4 regions of the Pseudoalteromonas sp. 2CM32C genome follow, and region 3 is predicted to be linked to each of the others. Evidence: predicted binding sites of a transcription regulator. Region 3 holds the regulator's gene; each other region holds the start of a gene.

Region 1 (7,718 bases), on a different contig from region 3:
GATCCAATCGGCGCATTTATCGCTCAGTGTTAAAGGGGCAGAGCCAGACGGGCCACCTAAACATTTTTGCAAACCAACCGACAGCGCATCGAGTTTCCACTCATCGGCGGGTAAATCGTTACCCACAATTGAGGCGGTGGCATCGCAGTAAAATAATACATCGTGCTTTTGGCAAATATCACCAATGTGTTCAAGCGGCTGGTTCATGGTTGTTGAAGTATCGCCTTGCACCATGGCAAGTACATTGGGTTTTACATCAACAATGGCTTTTTCTATTTGTTCGGGGGTAAATACTTCGCCCCAGGGTACGTCTATGGTGTGTACCTTTGCGCCTACGCGCTCGGCTATTTCAACAAGCAAGTGGCCAAAGCGCCCCATAATTGGCACCAGCACTTTATCGCCCGGGCGTAAAATAGAGCATAAAACGGCTTCTATTCCTGCGCGCGATGTGCCATCAACTAACATGGTCCATTCGTTTTTGGTTTTAAATATTTCGCGATAGCGGGCCATGGTTTCGTTCATAAAACCGGTCATTACTGGGTCGTATTGGCCAATTAGCTGCGCCGACATAGCACGCAGGACACGTGGATCTGCGTTAATTGGCCCAGGCCCCATGAGTAAACGCTGCGGCGGGTTTAAAGTTTGAATTTGCGTGTTGCTAAACATATTTTAAGCTCCGATTGTCTGAATAAGCATGCGAATGCCCGTTATCATTAATACAACGGCAAAAGCGCGTTTTAATTGTTTTTGATCCAGCTTGCTACCAATTTTTACGCCAATAGGCGCAAACAAAATAGTGAGTGGAATAATAAGTAAAAAGGCAGGGAGGTTAACTAACCCCCACGTACCTAGGGGAGCATCGGTTGGCGTTTTGCCAATACTTAATAAGGTAATTACGCCAGGTAGCGCAATCAATAAGCCAAATACGGCTGCAGTGCCTACGGCAACATGGGCACGTACGTTAAATGCACTAAGCATGGGCACGCCAATTGTGCCGCCGCCTATGCCTATCATGACCGATAAGCCACCAACAATACTTGCCATTATGCCTTGGCCAAATTTACCTGGTAACTTACTTACAAGGGCAGGGGCGCCGGCTCTAAATAACATGTTAAGGCTAACTAAAATAGCAATACACGCAAACATAAGTACCAGTGCATTACCACGTATTGAGTGCGCTAAGTAGCTGCCTACAACGGCCATTACTAAAATAAACGGCGCCCAGTATTTAATTAAAGCAAGGTCAATGTTTCCCTTTGCATGGTGCGAGCGAATAGACGAAATAGACGTAGGCACTATGGTGGCAAGCGATGTCGCTGTGGCTATCATCATGGCCGACTCAGGGCTTACGCCAAAGCCTTGCAGCAAAAAGTACAGCACAGGCACGATAACAATACCGCCGCCTACGCCAAAAAGTCCTGCTAAAATTCCGGCAAAAATCCCGGTTGCTATTAAGGCCACAATAATTGGCCATTGGTTTATTATTTCTGTCATGTGTGTTCCTACTACGTTGATGAAACAGTTGCACGGCCATCAGAGCGAGGATCCGTTGCAGCTTCAAGGGTTGTAGGTGTATCTAAAATAGCACCTGCGTGACCCATCATTTCGTTATTGTCCTCGACACTTACCCAGTCGTGGCCACGTTTATTCAATTCATTGTCTATTTGGGCAGCGAGGCTGTGTTCTATTTTTAAATTTGTGCTGGTGTCGCCCCATGTGCGGCCAAGTAACCAGCGCGGATCGCTTACCGCTTGGTTAATTGATTTATTTCGCCACGCGTATCCGGCAAATACAGCGGCTTGAGTTTGTGGTTGGCCTTCACCACCCATAGTGCCGTAGGCAAGGCGTCTGCCATCGTCAAACTTAGCCATAGCTGGGTTAAGGGTATGTGCTGGGCGTTTATGTGGCGCTAGTGCATTGGTATCTTTAGTGTTTAAGCTAAAGCTTAAACCGCGGTTATTCCATACAAACCCGCCTTCGCTCATGAGTATGCCGCTACCAAATTCCCAGTAAATACTTTGAATAAAGCTCACTAGTTGGCCGTTCTTATCACGTGCTGCCATCCAGACGGTATCGCCGGGCTGGGCATCAAACGGCCATTTTTTGGCGGTATTCATATCAATATTGTTGGCAAGCTCGGTTAAACGCTCATCAGTTAATGCGTTTTTATAATCATCGCCAAGCGCTTTAGGGTCGGCCCAAAGCGTTGGTCGGTGCGTAAAGCTTTGCTTGGTGGCTTCTACAATTAAGTGGGTCCAATCGGCCTCGGTGTTAGCTTTGTGTTTTAGCTTATTAACGGTTCCGATTATTTGTAGCGAATGTACGCCTTGAGTAGGTGCAGGTAAGTTGTAGCAATTAATACCCGACAAATTAGCATTTAGCGGGCTTACTACATCGGCTTGCGTGTTGGCAATATCATTTGGGGTAATAATGCTGCCAGCTTTGGCTAAATCGGCTGCAAACGATTCGGCAAGTTCGCCTTCATAAAAAGCGTTTAAGCCGTGCTTTGCCAAATGCTCAAAAGTATTGGCCAGTTGTGGGTTTTTAAAATTTTGGCCTGCTTGTAACGGTTTACCGTTGGGTATGTATAGCGCTTTAAAGGCATCGTTTGTACTGGTAACCGTCGCGAGTTTTTCACAGCCTGCTTGCAAACTTTTGGTAACAGTAAACCCTTCGCGGGCAAGTTTGATAGCTGGGGCTAAAATAGTACTTAGCGAAAGGGCTGCGTGCTCATCTAATTCAAGGGCTTTTTGCCAGCCACGAAGTGTAGCCGCTTGAGTCAATGCACTTAAACCTCCACGCTCTGGTATGTGTTGCTCATTGCTGTAGGCATCTACATTTTTAGGTGCGCGCCCGCATGCATCAATTGCGGTGGGTGTGCTTTGGTTTGGGTTGTCAATAAGCCAAAAACTGTCGCCACCAATTGAGTTCATATGTGGGTAAACCACGCTAATAGCAGCGGCTGCTGCAACCATAGCCTCGGTGGCTGTGCCGCCTTGTTTTAGTATAAAGGTGCCTGCCTCGGTCGCTGAGAAGTGCGGGGCCGTAAAGGCAATGTTGTGTGCGTTCATGTGAGAGTTTCCTGTTTAAAATATGCAGCTAGTTGTGTTGCGCAGGCAAGTAAGCTTTTATCGTTATTGTGGCTCATCATGAGTGAAAACCCATATGGATGGCCATTTGCTAGATTAGCCAATGGTAAGTGAACTTGCGCCGAGCGGCTCAAGCCCGCAATAGCCGATAGCGTAATTATTTGCATGCGTAAGGCGCTTGTGTCGGCGCCCAATTTAGGTGCGGTTGTTGGGGTTGTTGGCAAAAATAAGCAGCTAGTTGAATTTAGGTTTTTAGCAATTAATGTTTGCCATTGGGTTTGAACGTTAAGTGCTTCTTTTTCTTCTTGAGTGGTTAGTGCCAATGCCATTTTAAAACGGGCTGCAATTGCCGGAGCAAACTGGGGAGGCTGCTCCGGCAACTGAAGCCAATCTTTGTGCGCTTTAGCAATAGCACGTCCTTGCAATATTCTAAAACTATCAGCGAGTTCGCTTAATAAGCTGATGTTAGGTAGTTCAAATTCTTTGTGGTGTTTAAAATAAGGTTTGGTTTTTTTAAGCAATTGTTTAAGTGGTGCTTGTAAAGCTGGGCTGACTAGCTCAAATAAGGGCTCACAAGTAACCAAGGTATTTACACTATTAATAGCTTGGTTTGGTAACAGTACATTGCCTACTTTTTCTAATAGTTCTGCGTTTTGGGTAAGCCAACCAATAGTATCAAAAGGCGGTGCTAGCGGAATTAGGCCGTCTTTTTCAATTACGTTATGGCTTGGCCTAATACCAAATAAACCGCAATAACTTGCGGGTATTCTAATAGAGCCTCCGGTATCGGTGCCCAACCCGATGTCAGCTAAATTGCCGGCTACTGCGGCGGCCGATCCCATACTAGAACCACCGCATGCATGCCCTTTTATTTTGGGGTTTTGTGCTGCGCCATAGTGAGTATTATTACCTTCTAAGCTATAGGCAAGCTCGTCGGTATGGGTAAAACCTTTAAAAATACAGCCAGCATCCATTAATTTGTTAACACTACTTGTTGTTTGCTGGGCAGGTTTTGCTGCTTTAAACCAGCTAGGGTTACCTGCGCTGTTGCGCTCGCCTTTAACTGCAAATACATCTTTTACAGCTAGGCGCTTAGTGCTTAGTGTGCCCGTTTGACTTGATTGCCAATTACTGGGTCCATGGTCACAAAATATACCTGTGTTTTTAGTTTTTAATTGCGTGTTCATTTTGTAACCCATCTACATAAAACTGACCAAATGGTTATTTACTAATTTTAAATTGAGTAAAAGAGAATAGTGTTGTTATTTTTTTCGGCTCTCTACGTAATATCTTATTTTTATTAACTGAGCACTAATTGTACTTTGCATCGGTGGTTTCGGTTTTAGCGAACTTAGTATAAGCAAAACAAATGCCAAAAATAGATTCTTGTCCGATTGGTCAGGTTTTTGGGGGTTGCAGAGGGGGATTTATAATTTTGAAGTTTTAAAGTGGGTGTTTTTAAGCGCAAAACAAACCAACTTGGTGCATTGTTGCACCAAACTGGTTGTTATTATTTACACGAATTTATTAAATAAGGGGGGATTTACTAATTATTAGGCCATTAACGTCGCCATACAGCCAATCGTTTGGTGCTATTGCGGTATTTAGCATATTAATAACTTGGTCTTGATCGCCAAAACCGCGCTTAAGTGTGCTACGAGGGGTTGAACCAATCGCCATTACAGGTAAATCCATTGTTGCAAGTATTTCTATATCGCGGCAACAACCATTTATTACAACACCTTCCCAGCCATTTTGTAGCGCGCGTTCGGCCATAATGTCGCCAATAAAAGCAAAACGTTTGCTAGCAAACCCATCAATTACTAACACTTTCCCTTTACCATCTTGATGAAGAACATCGGCGGCAAACGAGTTGTCTTCTGGGCAGGTTACCGTTACTGCTTGGCCACTAAAGGTTGTTTTTTTACCAAAGTGGCGCAATCCACTATCTGCTACTTGAACCGAGTTGCGGTGATCGTCGAATAGGTCAGGGGTTGTAAAGTTTTCCATGTGTTAGGCCTCGTTTGGGGCGGGTATTTTTAAGCCAATACCTTTTAAAATTATGTGGGCAATTGATTGTGTTATTTGTGCCACGTCGGTTTCATCATATTCTAATTTGTTCATGACTAGCAGTACTTCTGCTTGAAAGTCTGCGTAGTATTGTGTTGTTGACCAAATAGTAAATAAAAGGTGATGGGGGTCCACTTGGTCTATTTTTTTTGCGTCCATCCAGGATTGAAACACATCAATTTTTTGTTTAACCCAAGGCCGTGTATTTGTTCTAAAGTAGTTTTGTAAATAGGGGGCGCCACGCAAAATTTCATTGGCAAATAAACGAGACTGAAGAGGTTGGTTCACGGCAAGTATTACTTTACTTTTTATGTAGTTATAAAGCACTGCTGCGGGGTCGTCTTCAGCGGTGACGTTATCAAGGCCTAAGTTCCAATTTGCTATTATTCTGTCTATTACCGCTTCGTAAAGGCCATCTTTGCTTTTAAAGTAATACAGTATGTTAGCTTTTGGAACGCTAGCCTCTTTTGCAACCATGCTCATGCTTGCGCCGTCATACCCATTAAGAGAAAATAATTGCTCGGCGGCATTTAATATAAGCAGTTGGTTTTTTTCCCGAGTGACTTCTTTTTTATTTGGTTTTATTTGTGTGGTCATTATTGATTGTGCGTGTTTAACGTGTTGATTGATTGTAGCTTTACTGACCGAAAGGTCAATTACTAAAGTGGCTTTAAATTTAACAGCACGTAAATATGCTTAGGTATGCAGAGGTTAGATGGAGTTAGCAGGTGTGTGTTTAGCGTATAGGGAGCTAAACACACCATGGTGTTAAATACTATGTTTGTTTAGCCAGTCTAGTGCTAAAGGCCATAAAGCGGCAGACCTTTTACTAAAAAACTTCATGTGGCCAATATCTTTCAGGTTATATTCACTGGGCGTTAAATGTAGCGTTTGTGCGTTAAGTTTTGGAAAAACAGAAAGCATATCAGCAACATTATCGTTATTTGCTATATCATCATCGCTGGCATTAATCCAAAGGGAAGGCATGGCTAGTTCATTATAAAAATGTTGAAATACTGTATTGCCAAATGCTGATTTAACATACCCTTGTGCGTTACACCATTTTTGCCACTGTTGAGCTACGCCTTTAGGTAAAGGCTCGCCCATACCAAACCATTGTGATTTAGTATGGCCAAATAGTGCATTACTCACCGGAATAACCCCATTCATAAAAAAGTGTGCTTTTACCTGATACGCTAAGCGCATATTGGTTAACTTGCCCGACGAACACGCAAAGTTGAACAGTGAGCTGAGTTGAGTGGCATTGTGCATTAAACCTACTAGCTGCCCGCCGGCACTGTGACCTATCAAATGGTAGTGGGTATTCGGAAATGTTTTTTGAAGTTGTTCTAGCACTGCGGGCATATCCTGCTCGCCCCACGATTGCAAATTCGCTTTACTATTTTTAATGCTGCCTTTAAGTGATTGGCCTATTCCGCTGTTGTCAAACGTAATAACGGCAAATCCATTTTGCTGCAAGTAAGTAGCAAAGTTTGCATAAAATTGCTGCTTAATCCCCGTTGCAGGTGCAATCATTACTGCGCCTTTTATGGTGCCTTCTGGTTTAAATACATGCGCGCTTAATGTTTGCCTGTTATTACAGGTAATAGTGATGTGATCAAAGTGTGGTGTGGCCATTAGAGTTATTATTTTCCATATAAAGTACACAGTTGAAAAGAATAACTGGTTAGACCAGCAAAGGCAATAATACTATTTTTCCCGTGTTCATGTCCTAATGGCAAAAAATCAAAAACAAGCTATTTTGCGTCACTATTCACCTGCGCTAGTAAGTCGAGTACTTTTTGTTGACCAAAAGTTTGTGCAAATTGCTCTGCTGTTTGGCCGGCTTTGTTTTGATGGGCGTTATCGCAATCAAGGCTGACAAGTGTTTTAGCTATGCTAAATTCGCCTCTAAATATAGCGGCCATTAGCGCTGTGTTCCCGCGGTTGTCTTCAAGGCAGGCATTAGCACCTAATTGCAGTAAGGTATTTACCGTGCTTTTATTACCATGGTAGGTGGCAATCATGAGGGCAGTGTAGCCCTTGTTGTTGAAACTATTAATAGGAATGCCAGCATCAACAAACTGCGTTATTACGGCGGTGTCGTCAGTACGTGCGGCTGCAAAGTAATAAGCAAGTAAGCTGTCGTATTGCGACTGGGCGGTGCTTTGTTCCGTAACAGGGCTTTGTGGTTCATTGGCAAAGCCTGAAAAGCTCATCACTAAAGTAAATATAATAAGTAATTTACGCATACTGTTTACCTTTTTAAAAAAGAGGAAAGCTAGGCTTTCCTCAATAACTTACAGGTTGGGTAAAATATTAAAGTTTAGCGGCTAGTTGCTTAACTTGTTTCATGTCGCCGTTTACGGCTTTAGTTAAGCGTGTACCGTATTCGCTATCTGCTTTGTAGAAGTAGCTGAGCATTTTGTGCTTTACTTTGCTGTCTTTCACTTTGCCTAAATCGCCGGCTAAGTTGTTAACTAAGTTAGTGCGTTCTTGCTTACTAAAGCCACGGTAAAGTACGCCAGCTTGTGCGAAGTTTTGCTGCTTTTTAATCGC
Region 2 (7,718 bases), on a different contig from region 3:
AGTATAAGCGCTGGCGTAGTTTGTTTACTTCTCAGTGTTTACTCACTGATAAAACAAGACCAACATATTGAAGGGCTTTTAACTGTTGGAATGAGCGTTTTCTTTTATATAATTATAATAGCTATTTATATAACTAAAGCAGACTTCCCATTAAAAATGTATTTTAAATATGCATATAAAGATGAGTTTCTAAACAACATTGACATTAATGCCTATAAACATACAAGTTTTGCATTTGGATTTTGCCTTATCGCCGTTTTTTATAAAAGCGATGAAATACCTAGCGAGGTTTCGCATGCAACTATGGCAATACTTTATCTCAGTATCATGCTTTTGGTATATGGTGCTTCATTACTTTGGCAGAGCCGTGATTAGGAGTCAAAGTGCAAAATAACATAGCAAAATTTCGTAAAGAGGCAGGGCTTTCGCAGCAAGAACTTGCCGATGCTATAAGCGTATCGCGTAAAACAATAAGCACTGTAGAAACAAATCGATTTACGCCGTCGGTCATTATAGCGCTTAAAATTGCAGCTAACTTTAACATGCCCGTTGAGAGCCTCTTCATATTAGAAGAGACTGATTAAATCAAGATAACTCATTGACTTATTCGTACCAATGAGTTGTTTCTATTAGTAATTTTAATTTAATACTCTATTCATTTACTAATTCATTTAATTCTTTCAAAGTAGAAGCTATTTTTATACCAGGTACGTTACTTCCTAATGTTGCTATAAATGAGCCTTCTACCTTTCCTTTTTTATAAGTAGTAAAAACCACACGATATAGGCCTCGAACTAGAGCTTTATCAGGTCTGCTAAGGTCAGTTTCTATTCTAACAAGTGAATTGTATTTAGCGTGTCTTTGCTCGTCGTAAGTATCATCACTATCATCATCTTTTTCGAGTATGTTAATTACTTTACTTGCCATTTTAATATTATCTGGTGATACAATATCCATGCGCTCAACACGAATCCAAGTATCAAACCAAGTTTCCTTATCAGATTTTACTTTTTGGCCGTAATTAGCTTGTACGAAGTCTTCTTTTTCTGGTTCAGCTAAATTTCCAACAGGTGAAATCATCCTAACTCCTAACTCATCGATAGCTGCCGGTATCCATATATATAAGTAGTATGCATCCTTACCTTTAACAACAGCATCAGGTTTTGATTTATCATCAATAAAACCAAAGTAATTAACCGTATTCACATAAGGTACGGATACACTAGCAAAACCAATACCTGTTTTTTTAGCTGAAGTTAAAACTGGCAAACCATCATCATCCATTAAACTGTTCAAGCTAAATCCAGCATGAGCCGAACTGGTTGCTAGTAGAAAAGTTAAAAGAGTTGTCCTTATTTTCATTCTAGAAATCCTATTTAAAATTTAAATTAACCACTCCAATGTGATTGATCAAATAAGCTACAATGAAACACCTTTTTTTGCTATAGAAATTTAACTAAGTAGCTAGATTAAGCTACTTCTGCTATGATAAAGGGAATTACCCTACCTGTTGCTTTAAGCCCTGAACACTTATATGAAGCAGCCCAAAATCGTTAATCCGGAGTATCTACAAGGCATGAAAAAACTGCTAATTTCACCGTCAAAAATGACACTAGGCGAGCAAGAAAATCAAATCTATCAGAACATTCTGAAACAATCTTCAGAATTAAGCCTTAACCTTATGGCCGTGAAAGTAGAAAACCATCCTGATGATTTTTTACCTTGGTGTTACGAGCTATTAAACGCAAGCAGAGACCGTATTAACTACGATTTACTTGAGCCGCAACAGCTACCTGTTCTTAAAAAACTGCATGATCAGCTTATTTCGGCTATCAGCTTTTTACAAGTTAAAACGCTTCGTGTAGCCCCTTGGCCTGTGGTAAGTGTATTTATAGAGCAACATAAAGATGTTATTGCACTTGATGAACAACTTCGTTTAGCAAGTTACGTAAAAAGTATTCGTGAGCAATCATTAAAAGACATGATCCCTGAAGACCTTCTTGCTTTTACTGGCAAGCATATGGCTTCACTTGATCCAAGCACTTACGATTTTGATGTTGAGTGGTTTGCATCAACTAAGAGTGCTAAAGTTTTCCACCAACTCATTGGTGATTTACCGGGTGCGTTTGATGAAGCACTGGCTAATATTCCTCTTGAAGGTGACATTACCCATTACGAGTACCAACAGTTTGTAGCTGCTTATAGCAAAATATTTACTGATAGCAGTGAAAAGCCAACACTTGCTCCGGCAACAAGACTACTTGCAATGCGTCGCCCTGATATTTTTACGCCAATTACAAATAGCCGTTTAGACGCGTTATGCTCAGCGCTTGCGGTTACTAAACTCAAAAATAGTGATTTTGAGCGTTACTGGCAAGATATTGTAAAAGGCATTCAAGCTATGTCATGGTACAAAATGGCAAATGCTTCAAATGAGCTAGAAGAGCAACTAGTGTCAATTAAAGCGCTTATTCCGTGCTTTTTTTACTACGCGGATAACAAAACACCAGATAGCTCTAACTATATTAAATTACTTAATAAACCAAAGCGTAGCACCACTAAAACGGGTAAAACACAACGCAGAGGTAAAGAGTCTGCTGAAATTTTAGTTGACCGCGCTTTGGCTGCCGATGATATTCCTGAGCATATTCGTAGCAAACGCGACTCAATAATCAGCGAAGTTCAAAAAGGTCGCAGTGTAAACGAAACAATTAGTCTAATGCGCACCATATTTGGCTAAATAATTCTAAACAAGCTGTACTTTCATGGTGCAGCTTGATTATTTTATGCACCAGCGATGTGCGATAGAATATTTCTTTCTCATAATCTAAACCACCCACCCCAAACGCAAGCCATTGTTAATAAATAATAAAACTTAAATCTTAAACAAAATAAATCAAGCTGGCACACACAGTGCAATTCTATTCTCAGTTAAACAATAAAAACGCATAAATCAAAAGGCTACGGTACTTCATAATAAAAAGCCTTCCTATGCAAAAAATCATATAACGGGAAATGGAACATGTTAAAACTAAAAAAAACAATCGCTTTTAGCGCCGTGGCATTAATGGCTGCAACGTCACTTACATCAACAGCAGTAAATGCTGAAGTATCTGCGAATGTAGCAGCTACCTCAAATTACTTATGGCGTGGACAAGAACAAACTGGCGGCGACGCTGCTATTTCTGGTGGTATTGATTACGCTGACGAATCTGGGTTTTATGCTGGTACATGGGTATCTAATGCATCTTGGGCTGACGAAATGACCTACGAGCTAGATTTTTACGCAGGCTTTGGTGGCGATATTAGCGAAGGTGTTAGCTACGATGTAGGTTACATTTATTATGCTTACCCAGACGCGGCATCAAGCGCAGATGCTGATTTTTCAGAAATTTACGGTAGCATCAGTGTTGAAGGCTTTACCTTTGGTGCATCAGTGCTTGCTACATCTGCTGCAAGTGGCGACGGTACAGACTTTGGTGACTCACTTTATTTGACAGCTGATTACGGCTTTGCCGTAGGCAGCAATGGTACAGAAATGGCTTTACACATAGGTCATTACTCTGGCGATTTTATTGGTGACGAAGACATCATTGATTACGGTGTGTCTGTATCAAAAGATGGATTCACATTTGGCGTATCAGACACTGATATGGATGAGTCAGATGTAAAAGTTTATGTTGCTTACGCTGTAGACTTCAGCCTATAAACAAACATGTGTTACTTGCTGCAACTGAAGGGCCGTTTGGCCCTTTTTTTATACTTAAGCAAATTTGTTTAAGTATTCATAATTGTATAACTGGAAGGCAGGTTCTTACTATATTAGGTTAAATTGGACTTTTCAAAGCTTAGCCTTTTGATTACTAAGGAAAGTAAAAATGAAACCGAAAGTGGTGATAAAAAACTAAAAGCATTGTATATCGCAACAGATAACCCTAGCGGTCTGAGTTTATCTGATAGCTAATTAAATAAATGGCTGTATTTGCATTAGATACAGCCATAACAACGTGATTATTAAGCTCCACTCCTTATGGCTCAATCATATTAAAACCATCTGGCAACTATAGAGCTTAACAATACGTCTTTTATTAATTACTTTTATAATGCCTACCCTTGTTAACAATCGGTTACAATTGAATAAAATTAGTACATACTTTTTCCTATATTATTAATCTATCCATTGGTATCAAGTGTTTACCAAATCACATATAGGTTATTAAGGAATAATAATGAAATCACCTAACGCATTTAGCGCCCTACTCGATATTTACATTAGCCCAAGCAAAGCTTTCAATGGTGTTGAGCACGCCAAAGGTTGGTCATGGCTTGCTTTTATAGCAATCTCTTTAGTTTCAATGGCGAGTATTTATATTTTTTATTCTACCGTTGATATGCAGTTTTTGATTAACGAGCAATTTGCAGCTGCAAGTGTTGATGCAACAATTGGCGAGCAAAAAATGATTCGCCAAAGCATTGAACAAAACGCCGGAATACAAGTATGGATTAGCATGATATCAATCGTATTAGGTACTGCAATCATAGCCGCGATAATGGCTGTGTATTATATGCTCATTGCTAAATTAGACCCAGAGTCAGAGCACAGCTATGGTGCTTGGTATGGTTTTACTATTTGGACAATAATGCCAAATATTGTTTTAAATTTAGGTACAGTAGCGCTTGTACTTAGTGCAAGTACCGATCAAATATCTCAAACAGCAGTATTTAACTTTGATTCAATTAATCAGCTTGTTGTTGGGTTAGAACCTGGTAGCGCATTCTATACATTACTAGAATCATTAAAGCTAAGTAGTCTTTGGGGGATTGGACTAGGAATGGTTGGCTTAAAATGTTGGACAAATTTTTCAACAAATAAAGCGTTACTTTTCTCGGCGCTTCCAACACTCGTTATTTTTGGTATTTGGGCAATTATTGCCGCAATGTAATTAATAAGCAGAGGTATTTTACCTCTGCGCTACTTATTCACGGACAGATGTATATATGAAAAAAGCAATAATAATAACGATAGCTATAGTCGCTTTTGTAGGCCTAATCGTCTCTAAGCAGGTGACCGGTGATAAAAAGCAAGCCCAAGTGAATATTGCGCAGGTTGAGCAAGGGAATATTGCTGATTCAATCATGGCGTCGGGCAATCTAGTTTTTAATACCCAAGTGCAATTGCGCTCTGAGGTAACTGGTCGTGTCGATAAGGTATTTGTAGAAGAAGGGCAAAGCGTTAAGCAAGGGGATATTTTAATGCGCCTTGATACAACGGCCTTCGAATCAGAAGTAAACCGAAACCAAGCCGTTCTACGCGCTACCGAAATTGAAATAAAACATAGCCAAACTCGCCTTGCTAATTTAGAGCGCCAATTAAAAAGGCAAAAAGAGCTATACGATGTTGGATTAGGAAATCAAGAAAGCTTTGAAAATATCGAAAGTGCTCGCGATCTTGCAAAAATAGATATCGAATCACGCAAAGAGTCATATAACCAAGCGCAAGCGTCACTTCAAATTGCACAAGATCGCCTAAGTAAAAGTGTATTTAGAGCGCCAATGAGTGGCTTACTGGCATCGGTTAATATTAAAGAAGGTGAAACAGTTATTGCAGGCACAACTAATATTATTGGTTCAGACCTTATGCTTGTTGCCGACCCTAGCGCTATTTTAGCAGAGCTTAGAGTTGATGAGACAGATATAGCCAGCATAAAACTAAATCAACAAGCTGATATTTATGCCGCAGCCTACCCTAACAAACCATTTAGCGGCAAAGTGATTAATATTGGTACATCAGCTAAAAACCAACCAGGTTCGCAAGGGCTTTCTTTTAGAGTTAAAGTATTATTAGACCCAACAGATCGCCAGCTTTATGCGGGTATGAGTTGCCGAGCAGAAATTGCCACCAGTATTGCCGAAAATGGTTTAAAGCTCCCTATTGAAGCAATACAAAAAGAAGAGGGTAAAACCTTTGTATGGCGCTTAAATAACGATAATACCGTCAGTAAAGTAATAGTAAGTGTTGGGATTTCGTCTGACATTGAGCAAGCTATAACAGAGGGGCTAAGCAAAGGCGATAATGTGGTTATTGGCCCCGCTCGACCAATTAGCAAGCTGCAAGAAGGCGATGTTGTTTCACTTAAAAATGACGCAGACGAGGAAACACTATAATGTCTGCGGTAATTAAGTTAGAACACATTAACAAACAATATGTAATGGGCGAGCAAGTATTTAAAGCGTTAGATGATGTAAATATCGTCATGAATGAAAATGAATACGTAGCCATTATTGGCCCTTCAGGGTCAGGTAAATCAACTTTAATGAACTTACTTGGCTGCTTAGATACACCCACTAGTGGCGATTACTTTTTAAAAGATAAGCTTGTAAAAAGTATGACTGAAACCGAGCTTGCCCATCAACGCAATGAGAGCGTCGGATTTATTTTCCAAAGCTTTAACTTACTGCCTCGCGCATCTGCACTTGAAAATGTAATGCAGCCCTTGGTTTATCGTTTTATACCCGCAAAACAACGCAAACAAAAAGCACTTGAAGCATTGCAACGCGTTGGTCTTGGCGACAAGGTTGATCACCTATCAAGTCAGCTTTCGGGTGGGCAACGTCAACGTGTAGCCATTGCTCGCGCATTAGTAACTAAACCACATATTTTACTGGGGGATGAACCCACAGGTAATCTTGATAGCAAGACCACTGCAGAAATAATGACCTTGTTTGATGAACTGCATAATGAGGGGCACACTATTATTTTAGTAACCCACGAGCAAGAAATTGCAGACCATTGCCAACGGGTTATTCGCTTGGTAGATGGTAAAGTAGTGAGTGATGTAAAAAAAGGCGAAGGAGAAAAACAACATGTTTAAATCTGCCATTGCCATTATGGAAGGAACAAAAGCAGCATTAATGGCTATTAAGGCCAATGCAATGCGCAGTGCGTTAACGTGCTTAGGTATTATTATTGGTGTTGCAGCAGTTATAACTGTGGTTGCAGTAATGCAGGGCTTTACTAAACAAATTAACGATCAACTTGCTGACATGGCACCCGATGTAACATCAATCAAGCCATTTACAAGCATCGAGCAAGAAATGGTTGGCAAAAACGCAAAGCTGACTTACTCCGATTTTCTAACACTAAAAGCACGTATAAAAGAAGCCGAAACACTGACCGCACTTATGTTTACGTGGCGTTTTTCTGGTGGAGCCGAATACGGGAATAAAAGCCATTCATCACGCGTGATGGGAACCGAACAAGATTACCAAAAAGCATACCGCACGTTTCCAGAATTAGGCCGCTTTATTCGCGCGGAAGATGACGAAAAACGCCGTCGGGTTGCGTTCATTGGTCCTTCTATTATTGAAAAGTTAAATTTACCCGATAACCCCGTAGGCGAATATATCAAACTTGGTGGCGAATGGTTTAGGATCATTGGAGTAGCCGAAAAACAAGGTAGCTTATTTGGCTTTGATCAAGATGATTATATAAATATTCCGATCAGTACCATGAGCGCGTTAGAGGGTGCTAGCAGCACGAGTAACGTGCAAATAATGTTTAGACTTAAAGAAGGGGTCGATGAAGAGCTTACTTTAGCTAAAATAACGCGTATTTTACGCCAATTACATAAATTAAAAGACGGTGAAGAAAACGACTTTGAATTTGAAACCGCTGAAAAAGCCCGTGCTAATGTTGATAAGTTTACAGGTAGCGCCAC
Region 3 (7,718 bases):
ATTGATTCAGCAAGTTGATGAACGCTTAGCTCACTAGTATCGATCATGTAATCGGCGCGCGTAATTAGAACATCGAGAAGTTCTTTTTCTTTTTTTATGGCTAAATCAAGCGGAAGTGAATCTATTGATAAAGGGTGTAAGCGTCTGGTTTCAGAAAAGCGCTTAATAAGGGTTTGATCTTCACTGTCTAAGTAGAACAGCGTTGGTTTTGTAAAACCCGGTAAGTATTCGATGATGTGATTAAATTCATCTTGCTCTTTTGGTAAATTTCGCACATCTATACTAACGGCAATTTTATCGTAGTTATCAGAAACGCTTCTAATTAAAGAAGGTAATAAATTTACTGGAATGTTATCTACGCAATAATAACCTAGATCTTCAACAACGCGCAAAGCAACCGACTTACCAGAACCAGAACGGCCACTTATGATAATCAACTCCATTAATCACCCTTTAAATTTGTTACGATTGGTCAACAATAATTTGATACAACTCAGCATCCGATTTAGCACAGCGGAGCTGCTTACAAAATTCTTTATTTTTTAGTTTATCAGCTATCGTTGCTAGCGTCTTTAAATGCTGTTGGTTATCGCCTTCAGGTACGATGAGTGCAACAAAAATATCAACAGGGCGGTTGTCTATAGCATCAAAATTAATCGGTGTTTCACTTACTAACACCAATGCTAAAGGTTCTTGTGCGCCGCTCATTCGGCCATGTGGAATAGCAATACCTCTTCCTATCCCTGTGCTGCCTAGTTTTTCGCGGGTTAATAAAGCGCCCAAAATATCCTGTTGAGATAAATACGGTAATTTATCGTGAGCCAGCTCGCTAATAAACTCTAAAATTCTTTTTTTACTATTAAAAAGGACCGCAGCTTTACTGCAGTCCTGGCATATAAGTGAACTTAATTTCATCATATTAGTGTCGAGCAAGCTTCTCTTTGTGTTTAATTACTTGACGGTCAAGCTTGTCAATCAATGAATCAATAGCTGCATACATATCTTGATGTTCAGTGGATGCGAATAATTCAGCACCACTTACATGAATAGTTGCTTCTGCTTTTTGATTTAGTTTTTCTATATCAAGAATGACATGAACATTATTAATATGATCAGAGTGCCTTTCTAGCTTCGCAAATTTGGTATTTATATAGTCTCTTAATGAATCAGTTAGTTCTACATGACGACCAGTTAAATTTAGTTGCATAAGCATTACCCTCTTTGTTTAGCGTCTTAAATCAGGCTCTTTCGCTGATTTGACGGTGGAATAGCCAGAGATTCGCGATATTTTGCGATTGTACGTCTCGCTACTTTAATTCCTTGCTCAGCCAATATATCCGCAATTTTGCTATCACTCAATGGTTTTGCTGAGTTTTCTGCTGCGATTAATTTTTTAATAAGTGCACGTATTGCAGTAGATGAACATTCTCCACCATTTTCGGTACTTACGTGGCTTGAGAAAAAGTATTTAAGCTCAAATATTCCACGCGGTGTGTGCATATACTTTTGCGTGGTTACGCGCGAAATTGTTGATTCGTGCATTTCTACCATTTCGGCAACATCATTTAAAACCATCGGTTTCATGGCTTCTGGCCCGTGTTCAAAAAAGCCCTGTTGTTGTTTAACAATACAGTTAGTTACTTTTAAAAGTGTATCATTTCTACTTTCTAAGCTTTTTATAAACCATTTAGCTTCTTGTAAATGTGAGCGAATAAATTGACTGTCGCCACTTGATTTAACTGTACGTGACATTGCTGCATATTGGCTGTTTACACGAATTTTTGGCATGCTGTCTGGGTTTAACTCTACAACCCAGCGACCTTTAATTTTTTTAACTGACACATCAGGTATTACATACTCAGACTCTTCTCGTACTATTGTGTCTGCAGGCTTAGGATTGAGCGTATGAATAAGTGTCATTACTTCTTTAAGCTCATCTTCTTTGAGCTTCGTTTTTTTCATTAATGTACGGTAGTCACGAGCAGCTAACAAATCAATGTGCTCGGTTAAAATCATTTTTGTTTCATCAATATAAGGCGTGCCTTTATCAAATTGATTTAACTGAATACACAAGCACTCTTGTAAGCTACGTGCCGCAATACCCACTGGGTCAAATAGCTGAATGCGCTTTAATACCGCTTCTATTTCGTCAAGTTCAACCTCAACGTCATCGTCGTTATCTTGATTAAAGCTCTCTAAAATCTCTTCGCAACTGAGTGTCAGTATGCCTGAATCATCCACCGCTTCTACAATAGCAATAGCAATGGCTTCATCTGTAGGGCTAAATGGCGTTAATTGTAATTGCCACATTAAGTACTCGTGAAGCGTTTCAGTTGATGCGCCCTGATATATAGACTCATCTTCAGGCATTGGGCCTGAAGATGATGCAGGGGCTGCACTCATGTACTCATCCCAGCTAACGTCCATTGCCATGTCGTCACTTACGGTATCTTTAGCAAGCGCTTCACCACTGTCTTGTTCATACTCGCTAGGGGCTTCATCTGCAGATACGGTTACTGTAACTTCATCGTTATCTGCTTTTTGCTCATTTTTGCCCGCAAGATCATCGGCATAGTCTTGCTCCTCAACCTCAAGTAATGGGTTGCTGTCGAGCGCTTCTTGTATTTCTTGCTGAAGATCCAATGTACTTAATTGCAGCAAGCGAATAGCTTGTTGCAACTGAGGTGTCATTGTAAGTTGCTGGCCCATGCGCAGCTGTAGTGATTGCCTCATGTATCTCTAACAATCCTTTTAAGTTGTTATAATTAATACTAGCAGATGCTTATAAATAAGGCGTAAATGTTACAGCCTAAATTGCTCGCCTAAATATACATCGCGTACAGTTTTATCATTTAATACGTGTTCAGGGGTACCAGAAGCAATCAGTTCCCCATGAGAAACAATGTAGGCTTTTTCGCAAACATCAAGGGTTTCTCTTACATTGTGGTCTGTTATTAATACGCCAATCCCACGGTTTTTCAGGTGTTCAATAATTTTTTTAATATCTAATACTGAGATAGGGTCAACACCGGCAAATGGTTCGTCTAACAAAATAAACTTTGGATCTGCAGCTAAAGCACGAGCAATCTCTACTCGGCGACGTTCTCCGCCCGATAATGCCATACCTTTGCTGTCGCGAATGTGTTGAATGCTAAATTCATCCAATAGATTATTTAATGTATCTTCTCTGGCTTGCTTAGTGAGCTCCTTTCGAGTTTCTAAAATAGCCATTAAGTTTTGATACACTGTTAATTTTCTGAATATAGACGACTCTTGTGGTAAGTAGCCAATGCCTAATCTAGCACGACTGTGCATAGGTAAAAGCGTAATATCGTTATCATCGATAGATATTTTGCCTTTGTCGCTAGGGACTAAGCCTACAATCATGTAAAAGGTTGTTGTTTTACCTGCGCCGTTTGGCCCAAGCAAGCCTACAATACTGCCAGCTTGAACTTCTAAGCCCACATTTTTTACAACTTCACGGCCTTTGTAGCTTTTGGCTAGTAGCTCTGCTTTTAATGTACTCATGGTTGGCCTTTGTCATTTTTTTTAGGCTCCACAGGCACTAAGATAGTGTGTACACGGTCAGTTGAGCTTTCATCTTTTTCGGCGCTAATAAGCTGCTGTTCTATATCGTAGGTAATGCTTTTAGCATTCATTTTTTGCCCAGCTTGAGATATCTCTGCATCTCCAATTAATGTTAAAAAACGCGTTGAAACATCGTATCTAACTTCATTAGCGCTGGCGCTCATTATTGTGCCGTCGGCTTGTTTTTCTTCAAAATATGCAGGCGTACCTGTGGCAATTAACAATTGCTTGTTGTCGCCTAGCTCATCGCGCTTGTGAACCTCAAGGCGGTCTGCGGTAATTTTTCTGTCGCCATGAATAATTTCAACATTTTTTTCGAAGATACCTACGTTTTCTTTTAGTTGACCCTCTTGTTTATCCGCACTAATCGAAATTTGATTTGCAGAAATTGGCGCTGTTGGTTCAGCGGCATTAGTACCTAATGCAAGTAAAAATGTTGGAATAATAAAGAGTGTTGATAGTTTATTGGTCATAATAAATAGTTCGCGTATGGTTAATTAATTTTATCACTTCGGTTTTTAAATCGGCTTCTAAGCCTTTACCGGTGATTTTTAAATTGGGCCCTGTAACAATGACAGGCTGCTCTGATTGCATCGTTAGTAATTTTATATCTACCTGAATGTTATCAGCATTAATTTTATCTATCATTGCGTTATCAGTTAAATTACTAGCAACAACGTTACCTTCTAATATTAGTTGTCTGCCTTCGTATAATGTTGCTTCATTAGCGTTAATTCGCCATGTTTGTTTGTCGTTGTATAGCGTAAAAATAGGTTTATCAAAAAAGGTAAACCCTAATTCTTGATATAGCTCCATTCGCGCTGCCGTTACTTTATGGCTGATTTTCCCATTTTCGTCATACGCTGTTTGTTTTAGCTCTATGGCTGTGTAATCGGGCTTTGCAATTATGTCTGCTTCGGTTTGTTGTGGTAAATTTACTTGTGTGAAATAAGGGTACCAAAGCCAAACCATACAGCTGATGAATAAAACGCTTAATATTATGCGCGCTGCATTCATGAACTAGTCCCTTTTGTGGTCAAAGGTTTGTTATTTTCAAGCATTAGCAGGTCGGTTAGTTCTCTCACTGCACCAAAGCCACCTGGCATTTGTGTTGTATAATGTGCTAAACGTTTTATTAGCGGATGTGCGTCATTTACTGCAACAGCAAACCCTACTAACTCCATCACTGGCATGTCTGGGCCATCATCGCCAATGTAGGCAATTTGCTCATCATTTAAATTGAGCTTTGTTTTTAGTTCTTCGTAAGCGAGTAATTTATTTTCTTGGCCTTGGTATATATGTTGTACTGTTAAGCTTGTCATACGCTGTTGTACTATTTTTGAGTGGCGTCCTGTAATTACCGCAACTTCAAAGCCACTATTAATTAGCGCTTTAATGCCAAAGCCATCTTTTGTATTAAATGCTTTGAGCTCTTCGCCTTGGTTACCCAAATAAATGCGACCATCAGAAAACACACCATCAATATCACAAATAAGTAGCTTTACTTTTTTTGCACGTGCTTTTGCGTCTTCACTCAATGGTTGATAGAGCTCTTCAAATTGCATTTATAATACTCCTGCTTTTAGTAAGTCTTGCATATTTAATGCACCAATAGGGTGGTTTTGCTCATTAACGATGATTAAACCATTAATACGCTTTTGCTCCATAATATTAAGTGCTTCAGCGGCCAAAATATCTTGCGTTGCCGTTGTGCAGGACTTGGTCATTACAACATCTATTTGTGTTGTATGTATATCAATTCGTTGTTCTAAAATACGACGTAAATCACCGTCGGTAAAGAGCCCTACAAGTTGTTGCTGAGAATCAACTATGGCTGTCATGCCTAAGCCTTTTGCCGACATTTCTATCAGTGCATCTTTTATAGTTTGCGTAACGTTAATAATAGGTGTGTTTTTACCGCTATGCATGACATCTTTTAGGGTCAGCAGTAAACGTTTACCTAAACTGCCGCCGGGGTGAGATAGCGCAAAGTCATCAGCTGTAAAACCGCGGGCTTCTAATAGTGCAACCGCCATGGCATCGCCCATTGCAAGTGTTGCTGTTGTGCTTGCTGTAGGGGCTAAGCCTAACGAACAGGCTTCTTTTTGTACTTTTATGCAAATATGTACGTTTGCAAGCGTTGCCATTGTTGAGCTAGCGTTGCCTGTCATGGCTATCATTTTTGCGCCGAGGCGTTTCAAAACGGGAATTATATTGAGGACTTCGCTTGTTTCACCAGAATTAGAAATTAGCATAACCACATCATTTTTAGTGATCATACCTAAGTCGCCATGGCTTGCCTCACCTGGGTGTACAAAAAATGCAGGGCTGCCAGTACTTGCTAATGTCGCCGCTATTTTATTGCCAATATGACCCGATTTTCCCATGCCTATAACAATAGTTCGGCCTTGGCAGTCGTATATTAACTGACATGCTTGATGAAAATTTTCATCCACATATTGTGCAATATCACTCAATGCTTGGCGCTCTATGTCTAATACACGTAGGCCTTGTTTAATAAAATTTAGCGTTGCCATTACTTACCCTACTTGACTGAAAATATACCCTTGGTAGCCTAAAAAAGCGATTAATAATAAGCCGCCCTCTACTCTATTGATGCGCTGAGCACCTCTAAAGTTCAATGACATGATAATAAGCGCAACCGTGGCACCAATCATAATAAGTATGTCGCGGTTAGCAACAGACGGGTCAATAACAGAAGGGTTAATAATGCCTGCGAAAGGCAGCACGGCAAGAATATTAAAAATATTAGAGCCAACAATATTACCCAGTGCTAAGTCATCTTCATTTTTAAGAACCCCTGCTATTGAAGCTGCAAGCTCGGGCAAGCTAGTACCTATTGCAATAATTGTTAAGCCAATGACTAAATCGCTTAGGCCAAAATATTTTGCAATATCGACCGCTGAATCTATTAAAAAATGTGCACTGACAGGGAGTAATACCATACCAATAACTAACCAAATGACTGCTTTTTTTGTTGGTACGTCATTGGGTACTTCATCACATGCTTCTGATACAAATGGGTCTGTTTGATTTTTAGCACGTAGCGAAACAATAATCAGCCCACCAATAAAGACGACAAAACCAATTAATAAGGCAACGCCTTCAGCAAGCGAAAAGTAGTTATCTGAAAAAATATACCAAGTAGCTAGAGATACGATAAGCACTAATGGGATTTCACGTTTTAATGTACTTGAAGAAACGCTAAGAGGCCTAAATAAAGCGGTAATACCTAATACCAGTAAAATATTTGTGATATTTGAGCCAATTGCGTTGCCTACCGCTGTGTCTGTTTTTCCAGCTAATGCAGCAGAGGCTGATACCATCATTTCAGGTGCTGATGAGCCCATGGCAACAACAGTCAAACCAACAATTAAGGTTGGTACGCCAAAGTTTTTAGCCAGTGCGGCCGCACCATAAACAAACCTGTCAGCACTCCAAACTAGGGCTGCAAAACCAAGAATCAAAATAACAAACGAGGTAACCATTGTATTAAGCCAGTTATTCAAAATAGGAATGGCGCGAATAGTAACAAATGCCACGATGAAAGTATAAATAAAAGAGTAAGGTCAACTACGTAGACTAATTCATTTTACTAAATTAATTAGTCGGGGCTGTTAGGCTTTCAGTATTAAAGTTTTGCTGATGTATGGGGAATAACTACACCACCTGGTACTGACTTGCCAAAATTCTAAATAGGTTGCTGAAAATTTAACCTTAATAGGTAACAGACCCCAGTTTAAGTGTTGGTTAAGTGAAGATGAGTGAGTCGTAATGTGTGTTTTAAACGTACATTACAAAATCTTACGAATTGTTTTTTCCATATTGGATCAAAAAGATTTAAAATAGGGGCACTAGTGAACATTTTTATGGAGAGCGACTTGTCGCAATCAATAGTAGAAGTCAAGGATGTTAGCTTTTCCAGGGGCGATAGGGTCATATATAAAAATATGAGCTTTAGTGTGCCTAAAGGCAAAATCACTGCGATTATGGGGCCAAGCGGTATCGGTAAAACCACGATGTTGCGTTTAATTGGTGGCCAATTAAAACCTGATTCGGGTGATATTTTATTTGAGGGTGGCAGTATTCCTTCCATGACGCGTTCAGAA
Region 4 (7,718 bases), on a different contig from region 3:
AGCAAACCTAAAGTGGCTATCGTTTTAGTAATAATGCACTAAGTCATAGCGGGTTACAATTTGTTTAATTTTTATAAATTTTAGGCACAAAAAAACCACAATTAAGTGGTTTATATAGTATATGGTGGAGAGGGAGGGATTCGAACCCTCGATAGAGCTACAAACTCTATACTCCCTTAGCAGGGGAGCTCCTTCGGCCACTCGGACACCTCTCCAACGCATAACCGGTTGTATTGATGATATAAAAAACCACCAACTAAAATATGGTGGAGAGATAGGGATTTGAACCCTAGATAGGCTACAAACCTATGCCGGTTTTCAAGACCGGTGCATTCGACCACTCTGCCATCTCTCCGTGACGCAGAATAATACTTAGGTGATGGGGGTGTGTAAATAGCAAAATGTCTGTTTGCCTAAAAAATAGACGTAAATACGTGTTTTTTTTACAAATTAGGGGAAATTAAGGCAATTATTAATAAAATAAAGAGGTTGCAGCAAACTGTGGGAGCTAAAAAAGAGACTTTTTAGTGGTTGGGTGTTTGCTGCACCGAATAAATAACCATGGTTGGGTGATTATTTATATTGCGCTGCGCCGCCAAGTGCTAATTTTTTTCCAAGCGTATTAAGTCTAGCTAGCATTTTTGCTTTTCGGTTGGTTGGTTTAACTGCAATTTGTGTGTTTGCTGTTTGGTTTAATGTATTTATAGGGTTCATCACTTGGCTCCGGTTTAGGTCTGTTGAAAACATGCGCATTTTGCATGCAAAGCGTACAAAAATAAAACGATAAAAATTACCTGTGAGACATTAGTTATTTTTATCTGAAATGGTGATTGTTAATCAAATGTTTAATTGTGTTTTTTCTGTTTTTTAATTTTTATTTCACCCTGTTGTTTTTTAGTTTGTTGTTTTAAATGTATTTTTACTATTTTTGTTTTTTATTTATGCATATTCGATTGTTTTAAATGGGTAATTATTCAGATTATTTTATTTAGGTTTTTAATCATTGTGTTTGTAGTGTTTTTTATTGCAGCTAGTAGTTATGTTTAGCGCAATAAGAATCGTCAATAATTTGATATTTAAAATAGTAATTGACTTAAAAATACGATTTTTTAATAGTGTGCTTCTCTAATAAATAAAAAGCGCCTGCTATGAGGCAGGCGCTTTAGTGTTAGTTACGTTTAAACGTGTCTAACTGGGGATGGAGCCTCTCAGCTTTTTGCTAAGGGCATAAATTTTGAAGCAAATTACTTGCTGAATATTTTAGTCTTGCTTAGCCACTAAAAATTGGATGATTAAATCTTTAGTGTTATCAAAAACAGGGGGGCATATGAGTTAAATTTATGTCCATAAAACGCTGCTTTTATCTTTATTATTTATAACGATAAATAACGAACGCAGTCTATGTTTGTATAAAGCCATAAAGTTGTTTACTTAGGCAAGTACTAACTAGACCAATAACCCTTATTTTGAGCCGAACAACATAAACGAGAAAAAAGAGACAGAACAGATACAAAAAAGCAGCATTCAATAAAATAAAATGCTGCTGAAGGGATGTTAAATATAGTGAGTTAATTGCGGGTTATTTAACGTGTTTAAAGGTAAATAATTGATAACCTTCTAGCTCAGGAACTAACGTTACTAGCTGCTCTTCTTGTTTTGCAATTTCAGCAAAATTACCGCATAACGAATTAGCTCGTTGCTCTAAATTGTTCGCGTGTAACTCTACTTTCTCTTCAATTTGTGCGCCCATATTTTCCATGCGTTCTTCGAATGCATCCATATCGCCGCCAGAACCTAATAACTCCGATCCAAGCGCGACCAGTATACTACCCATAGATTGCATGACTGCTGATTCAACGGCTGTTTCTATCTGTTTTTCAAACTGATGCTCAAAGTTTTCACCAAATTGGTTAAAACTTTGCTGGCCCATAACAAAGGTGCCTTCTTGATAAAACGTGTTTTCTACTTCTACGCGTATATCGTCCATTAACGATGACATATCGTCTAAGCCATTAATGTTAAAAGCATTACCGACTTCTTCTAAAGCAACACCGGCGATTTTTACGCCGTCTAATGCAATATTAGCGACTTCGGGTAGCTGTATACGTAAGCTATCAGAGTATTGAGTAAGAGCTTGGCGTTGTGAGTTATTAAGCGCTACAAACTCACCGTTTACCATTAAATCGCCATTGTTGTTGAATTGCATAGCTTGGTTTTTTGCTGTAAAAATTTCTAGTTCGTTTGGCTTGATGCGAACGTCATTTTTAAACTCTACGTCGCATTGATCGTTGCTAAATGAAAGTGTTGAATCATTATCGTTGTGTGCCATAGCAACAGGTGTACAGATTAATGCGCTAACTAATAGTAATTTTTTCATGTGATGACTCTATTTTTTGTTGATAACAAATAACTAATAACAAGTTTGGTGCCACTATTTTTTTATCAACAAAAGCAATGGCTTGTGTTTTTTGCTGGGTTTAAAGGTCTGTTTTGTTTTTATTATTAGACTATATTTTAGTGAAATTAACCAACGAATGTAAATTTATAAAAAAAATTTATCGATACGATAAAAAACTCTCACTTTCCACAATTGCAATTTAGCGCTATTTATTCACATTAATGACATGAAGGCTATTTACTATGGCTTTGTGGCTTTACTTTGATGCTAATTTGCACAGCATATTGGTGTTAAATTTTTTAATTTACCAATTACATTAATTAAAGCGTAATTGGTCTCAAACACTTTATGGAGTGGGTTGTGGGTAAGACATTTAGTTACGATGCGCTAGATGATGATTTTGTTGAAGACGAATACGAAATGGTCGGTCGAAATCAACACGATAAAAACAAGCAAAAGGTTAAGAAAAAGTTGGAAGACTACCTTGAGCAAAAACGCTTGCGCAAAAATCTAGGCGAAGATGACTTAAGCGATTACATTGATTAAATTGCACTAGTATAAATACAATACCAATTAATAACGGCAGCTAAGTGCACAGACAAGTACGCTTAAGCAGTTGTTACATTGGCAATAAAGAGGCTAATAGCCTCTTTATTACTTTTTACTGTGTGCTTTTAGCCTTACTTAATGCTTTTTGTATAGTGAGCTCTATCTTTTCTGGCTTAGTAAAAGGGGCATAGCGCTTAATTGGTGTGCCATCGGCTGCAATTAAAAACTTAGTGAAATTCCATTTTATTTTTCGAGTTAAAAACCCCGGTAAAGCTGATTTTAAAAAGCGAAATACAGGGTGTGCATTTTTTCCATTCACATCAACTTTGTCTGTTATTAAAAAACTGACTCCGTAATTTATTAAGCACCCTTGCTCTATTTGCGACGCATTTCCAGGTTCTTGTTGGCCAAATTGATTGCACGGAAAGCCTATAATCACAAGTCCTTGACTGGCGTACTTTTCATGAAGCGCTTGTAAAGATGCGTACTGGTAGGTAAATCCGCATTTACTTGCAGTATTAACAATGAGTACAACTTTTCCCTCAAAACCATCAAAGTTAATAGGTTGGCCCTGTAGACTTGTTGCGCTTAATTGATGAAATTTTTGCATGGTGGCTTCTTATTATTGTTGTTAGGCATACTTTAACGCGGTAAAGGTTTTACATAAAGTATAAAGTTTATTTGTGGAGCGAGACATGTGACCTAACGGCCTTGGTATAGCCTGAGCTAAATTTTGTGTATTGCTTATACCTAATTTCACATCCTTGTAGGTGAAAATAATAAACAATCTTCAGGCTGCTAAAACCTAACTATAGAGGGTAATAAACCCTAATTTAAAATTAGAAACAAACCCATACCGGCAAGTGTTGTGTAATAAATGTTATGTGTTTTATAAGCTACAATAATGGCTACAATAGCGGCACTTAAGTAAGGGTTTTGCCAATGCAGGTTTATGCCTTCGTCACCCAAAAATACAATAGGAACCCAAATAGCGGTAAGTACGGCCGGAGCACTAAAGCTTAAAAATTGCTGCATTTTAGGGCCCACTTTAAATGGCAATGCACGGTGTAAAAATAAATAACGCGTAAAAAACGTAATGCAGGCCATGAGTAAAATAGTGGTCATCATGTTTTAGTGTCCTTTTTCGCTGTTAGCCTTGCCGTTGTATAACCTGCACTCATTGCTAATAATGCGGAGCACACTAGCCATAATTCAAACCCTGTGCTTTTTAACCACGTAGCAGTAATACCCGCCACAATAACAGTCACTAAAGAGGCGGTATTTTTAATACCGGGAATAACCAAGGCGATAAAAGTAGCTGCAATTGCAAAGTCGAGCCCTAAGTTAGTTAAATCAGGAAGCATAGATCCTGCAACAATGCCTATTAATGTCCATATATTCCATGCGATGTAAAAACTAAAGCCTGCACTAAGCGCATAAACTAAACGCACTTTTGTACGATAAGCTTTACGGTGATGAGAAAACGCAAATAATTCATCGGTTAATACAAAGCTAACAGGTAGGCGCCATCGCATTGGTTGATCTATGACTTTATGTCTAACAGCAAGTCCATATAAAAAATGCCGAGAGCTAATTATAAACGTAGTGAATAATATGGTAAGTAAGGGGGTGTTACCCGCCATAAGTTCAATAGCGACAAGTTGAGCTGAACCTGCAAAAACCAGTAACGACATGGCTTGTGTTTCAAGAGCTGTAAATCCATTTTGAATAGCTAAAGAGCCGCAGAGTATTCCCCATGGAATAACGGCTAAGCAAAGCGGAAGCATATCTAAAAAGCCTTTTATTATCGCTTTTTTAACTGGTTGCATAGCATTTACCTTGCTGGCTTGTAGAATGGCAGATAACGACACCTTATTATGAGGTTGATTAGCATTTTAATAATACTGTTTTTTAGAGGGTAAACACAATGACGACGATAAAAGTATGGGATGGGTTTATACGGTGTTTTCATTGGCTGTTAGTCATTAGTATTGCTGTTTTATATTTTAGTGTAGAAGAAGGCATGATTGAGCTGCATTTTGTTGCTGGGTTCTTTACTTTAGCGCTCATTGTTACGCGAATAGTATGGGGGATTTTTGGCAGCCGAACAGCAAAGTTAAGTGGCTTGTTTCACTCACCTAAGGCTGTGTTACAGGGGCTTAAAAAACCGATTGACACCATTGGGCACTCTGCTCCTGGTAGCTATATGGTTCTTGCTTTCTTTACGCTTATATTAACGCAATTAATTACCGGGTTGATGAGTAGCGACGGTATTTTAACTGACGGCCCGCTTGTTGAATATGTATCGAGTGATACGGTCGATTTTGCTAATTGGCTGCATCACCTCAATTTTGACATATTACTGTATGCAATAGGCTTGCATATAGCGGCAATTGTTGTTTACAAAATTAAAGGTAAGCCTTTAGTAAAAGCAATGATTACTGGAGAAAAAGCATCAAAATCAAACAGTGTACAAAGCTCCGTAACTAAGTCGCCTTGGCTCGCATGGGCTATATTTGCAGGCTTACTGCTTATACTCGCATTTACTTGGGGGCAAGAGCCTTTACAGTACTTATTTGGATAAATTTAGCTTTAAATTGGTCCTTAATTACTGGTTGTAAATCTCGGTTACATTCTTTTGTTTGATTGTTGGGGAGTGGGTACTTATAATTAACCCTTCCTTGGCAAGTTAATGGTTTGCAGTATTACTTGTTATTGGTGCTTGTTGTTTATTCATAGTGAATAAACTATGTCACTCTTAAGGTGTAGCCGTGTTTATGCATACGTCGTTGGCCTGCGGGGAATGGTCAACAATTGGTTGCTTAAATCATCACACTCAATTATTTATTGGTGATGTGGTGAAAGTAACTTTTTATGACATGCAAGGAGAGCTAATTAGCTTATCGTTTGATTTTAAAATTACTTCATTTGAACAAGGGGAGCCTCACGCTTGGCCGCGTTTGATAGCAGAATACATTAATGTTCACATTCCTTTGGTTAGTGCAGGAAAAATGACTGAACACGGTTTAGTAGTCGCTTATCGGAATAATAAAATCTTTGCATTGCAAAGTAGCGGTATATGCAAAGCGCATATTGATTTTCATTGTATTGCAAAATGCGACGATCATGACGTGAGTACTCAAAGCTTGTATGAGTATGTTTACCCTGAGCATAGTGAACGCTATAACGCAGGTACTAAGGTGTTACAGCCTAAAGATGGTTGCATATATCAATGTAGGCCTTGGCCTTTTAACGAGTTTTGTCGAAAAGCAAAGGATAAACAGTCAATATTTGAACCAGGGATAGGTAAAAGTTGGGCTATGGCTTGGCTGCAATTATAAATTAGTTAATTACATGTTTCTTCCCATAGGTATTACAGGTTTAGGAATAAATCGGTTGCCTTTAAGCCCACTCAACTATTGAGTGGGCTTTTTTATTTTTATGATAAACTGTGAGCATTATTACTTCTTTAATTTGGTTTATTTGTGCCTAGTTCAGACTACTCTTTACGCTTGTTGCCTCATTTCCCTGTTGCTGAAAAGCAGCCCCACACATTAACTACACATAATAAAAAAAGAACCGACCATTACTATTGGATGCGTGATGATGAGCGCAAAAATGAAAAAGTACTCGCACATTTACAAGCCGAAAATAACTATTGCGATGAGCAATTAGCATGTATTAAACCCTTGCAAAATACCTTATTCGAAGAGTTAAAAGCGCGTATTGTAAAAGACGACAATTCCGTGCCCGTCAAAGATGGAAAATACTGGTATCACTCTGAAGTGCGCGGTGACGATGAATATGCGCGTCATTATCGTAGCACAAGTATTAAAGCTGAAAATAAAGCCCTTTTGCTAGATGTAAACGAACTTGCACAAGATTTTGAATTTTTTGACCTTGGGGAAGTTGCATTAAGCCCTAATGAGCAGCTTATGGCGTATTCACAAGATACTGAGGGTCGCCGTATTTATAACGTTCGTTTTAAAAATATATCAACAGGTGAAATGCTCACTGATGAGCTTGAAAATACAGAAGGGCAAGTTGTTTGGGCAAACGACAATAAAACCGTTTTTTATGTTAAAAAAGATCTGCAAACTTTATTAGGGTACCAAGTATTTAGGCATGAGCTGGGAAGTGCGCAAAGCCAAGATGTGTTGGTGTATGAAGAGCAAGACAGCAGCTTTTTTATGGGACTGGGTAAAAGCCGAGATGAAGCGCTAATTATAATTGATTTGGCATCTACTGAGTCCAACGACACATGGGTGCTTGATGCCAATAATCCGCAAGGTCAATTTAGCGCACTCATGCAAAGAGAAGAGGGTCATGAGTTTGATGTCGATAAGTTAGGTGACACATTTTATATTGTCACCAACTGGCAAGCTAAAAACTTTAGATTGATGACTGCAACCGAGCAGACCATTGCAGATAAAACTCAGTGGCAAGAGCATACAGCCCACAGGGAACATGTATTACTTGAAGGCGTTGAGCTTTTTAATGATTTTTTAGTCCTCAGCGAACGAGAGCAAGGACAAGCACGTTTTGTTGTAGTAAATAAAGAAGGCAAGCGTATGGCGCTTGAGTTCGACGATCCTTGCTATTACGCTGCTGTTGCAATGAACCCAGAGCCCAATGTTAAAACGGCGCGCATTTATTACTCAAGCTTAACCACTCCAGGTTCTTTGTACGATGTTGACCTTATAACGGGTGAAAAAACATTGCTTAAACAGCAAAAGGTATTAGGTGACTTTAAAGCCACAGATTATAAGTC

The links. The regulator sigma-54, encoded in region 3, starts transcription at its own class of promoters, with help from an activator protein. The targets are predictions, from matches to a motif close to GTTGGCACGNNNNTNGNNT.
Region 1: a site for sigma-54 is predicted at 4,448-4,466, ahead of MTF67_RS04190 (amidase family protein). Genes of this name have one in related genera too.
Region 2: a site for sigma-54 is predicted at 2,901-2,919, ahead of MTF67_RS16120 (TorF family putative porin). Genes of this name have one in related genera too.
Region 4: a site for sigma-54 is predicted at 2,415-2,433, ahead of MTF67_RS17255 (YggN family protein). Genes of this name have one in related genera too.

Annotation. Positions count from the first base shown of each region.
Region 1 is NZ_JALNTI010000002.1:54,769-62,486, forward strand. Features, by position in the region: gene MTF67_RS04175 (alanine--glyoxylate aminotransferase family protein) at 1-666, opposite strand, end outside; gene MTF67_RS04180 (sulfite exporter TauE/SafE family protein) at 670-1,494, opposite strand; gene MTF67_RS04185 (gamma-glutamyltransferase) at 1,506-3,071, opposite strand; gene MTF67_RS04190 (amidase family protein) at 3,068-4,276, opposite strand; gene MTF67_RS04195 (putative 4-hydroxy-4-methyl-2-oxoglutarate aldolase) at 4,617-5,099, opposite strand; gene MTF67_RS04200 (TetR/AcrR family transcriptional regulator) at 5,103-5,756, opposite strand; gene MTF67_RS04205 (alpha/beta fold hydrolase) at 5,928-6,797, opposite strand; gene MTF67_RS04210 (ankyrin repeat domain-containing protein) at 6,917-7,411, opposite strand; gene MTF67_RS04215 (catalase) at 7,479-7,718, opposite strand, start outside.
Region 2 is NZ_JALNTI010000011.1:11,467-19,184, forward strand. Features, by position in the region: gene MTF67_RS16100 (hypothetical protein) at 1-375, shown strand, start outside; gene MTF67_RS16105 (helix-turn-helix transcriptional regulator) at 384-584, shown strand; gene MTF67_RS16110 (LipL32 family surface lipoprotein) at 652-1,362, opposite strand; gene MTF67_RS16115 (hypothetical protein) at 1,577-2,740, shown strand; gene MTF67_RS16120 (TorF family putative porin) at 3,023-3,709, shown strand; gene MTF67_RS16125 (YIP1 family protein) at 4,230-4,943, shown strand; gene MTF67_RS16130 (efflux RND transporter periplasmic adaptor subunit) at 4,999-6,165, shown strand; gene MTF67_RS16135 (ABC transporter ATP-binding protein) at 6,165-6,872, shown strand; gene MTF67_RS16140 (ABC transporter permease) at 6,865-7,718, shown strand, end outside.
Region 3 is NZ_JALNTI010000001.1:577,075-584,792, reverse strand. Features, by position in the region: gene rapZ (RNase adapter RapZ) at 1-443, opposite strand, end outside; gene ptsN (PTS IIA-like nitrogen regulatory protein PtsN) at 463-915, opposite strand; gene hpf (ribosome hibernation promoting factor) at 920-1,207, opposite strand; gene MTF67_RS02725 (RNA polymerase factor sigma-54) at 1,234-2,733, opposite strand; gene lptB (LPS export ABC transporter ATP-binding protein) at 2,803-3,528, opposite strand; gene lptA (lipopolysaccharide transport periplasmic protein LptA) at 3,525-4,061, opposite strand; gene lptC (LPS export ABC transporter periplasmic protein LptC) at 4,051-4,605, opposite strand; gene kdsC (3-deoxy-manno-octulosonate-8-phosphatase KdsC) at 4,602-5,153, opposite strand; gene MTF67_RS02700 (KpsF/GutQ family sugar-phosphate isomerase) at 5,154-6,125, opposite strand; gene MTF67_RS02695 (calcium/sodium antiporter) at 6,129-7,097, opposite strand; gene MTF67_RS02690 (ATP-binding cassette domain-containing protein) at 7,479-7,718, shown strand, end outside.
Region 4 is NZ_JALNTI010000013.1:18,081-25,798, forward strand. Features, by position in the region: tRNA gene MTF67_RS17240 (tRNA-Ser) at 123-215, opposite strand; tRNA gene MTF67_RS17245 (tRNA-Ser) at 265-355, opposite strand; gene MTF67_RS17250 (hypothetical protein) at 574-714, opposite strand; gene MTF67_RS17255 (YggN family protein) at 1,580-2,377, opposite strand; gene MTF67_RS17260 (hypothetical protein) at 2,759-2,944, shown strand; gene MTF67_RS17265 (glutathione peroxidase) at 3,060-3,557, opposite strand; gene MTF67_RS17270 (AzlD domain-containing protein) at 3,776-4,075, opposite strand; gene MTF67_RS17275 (AzlC family ABC transporter permease) at 4,072-4,776, opposite strand; gene MTF67_RS17280 (cytochrome b/b6 domain-containing protein) at 4,875-5,531, shown strand; gene MTF67_RS17285 (chitin-binding protein) at 5,725-6,288, shown strand; gene MTF67_RS17290 (S9 family peptidase) at 6,433-7,718, shown strand, end outside.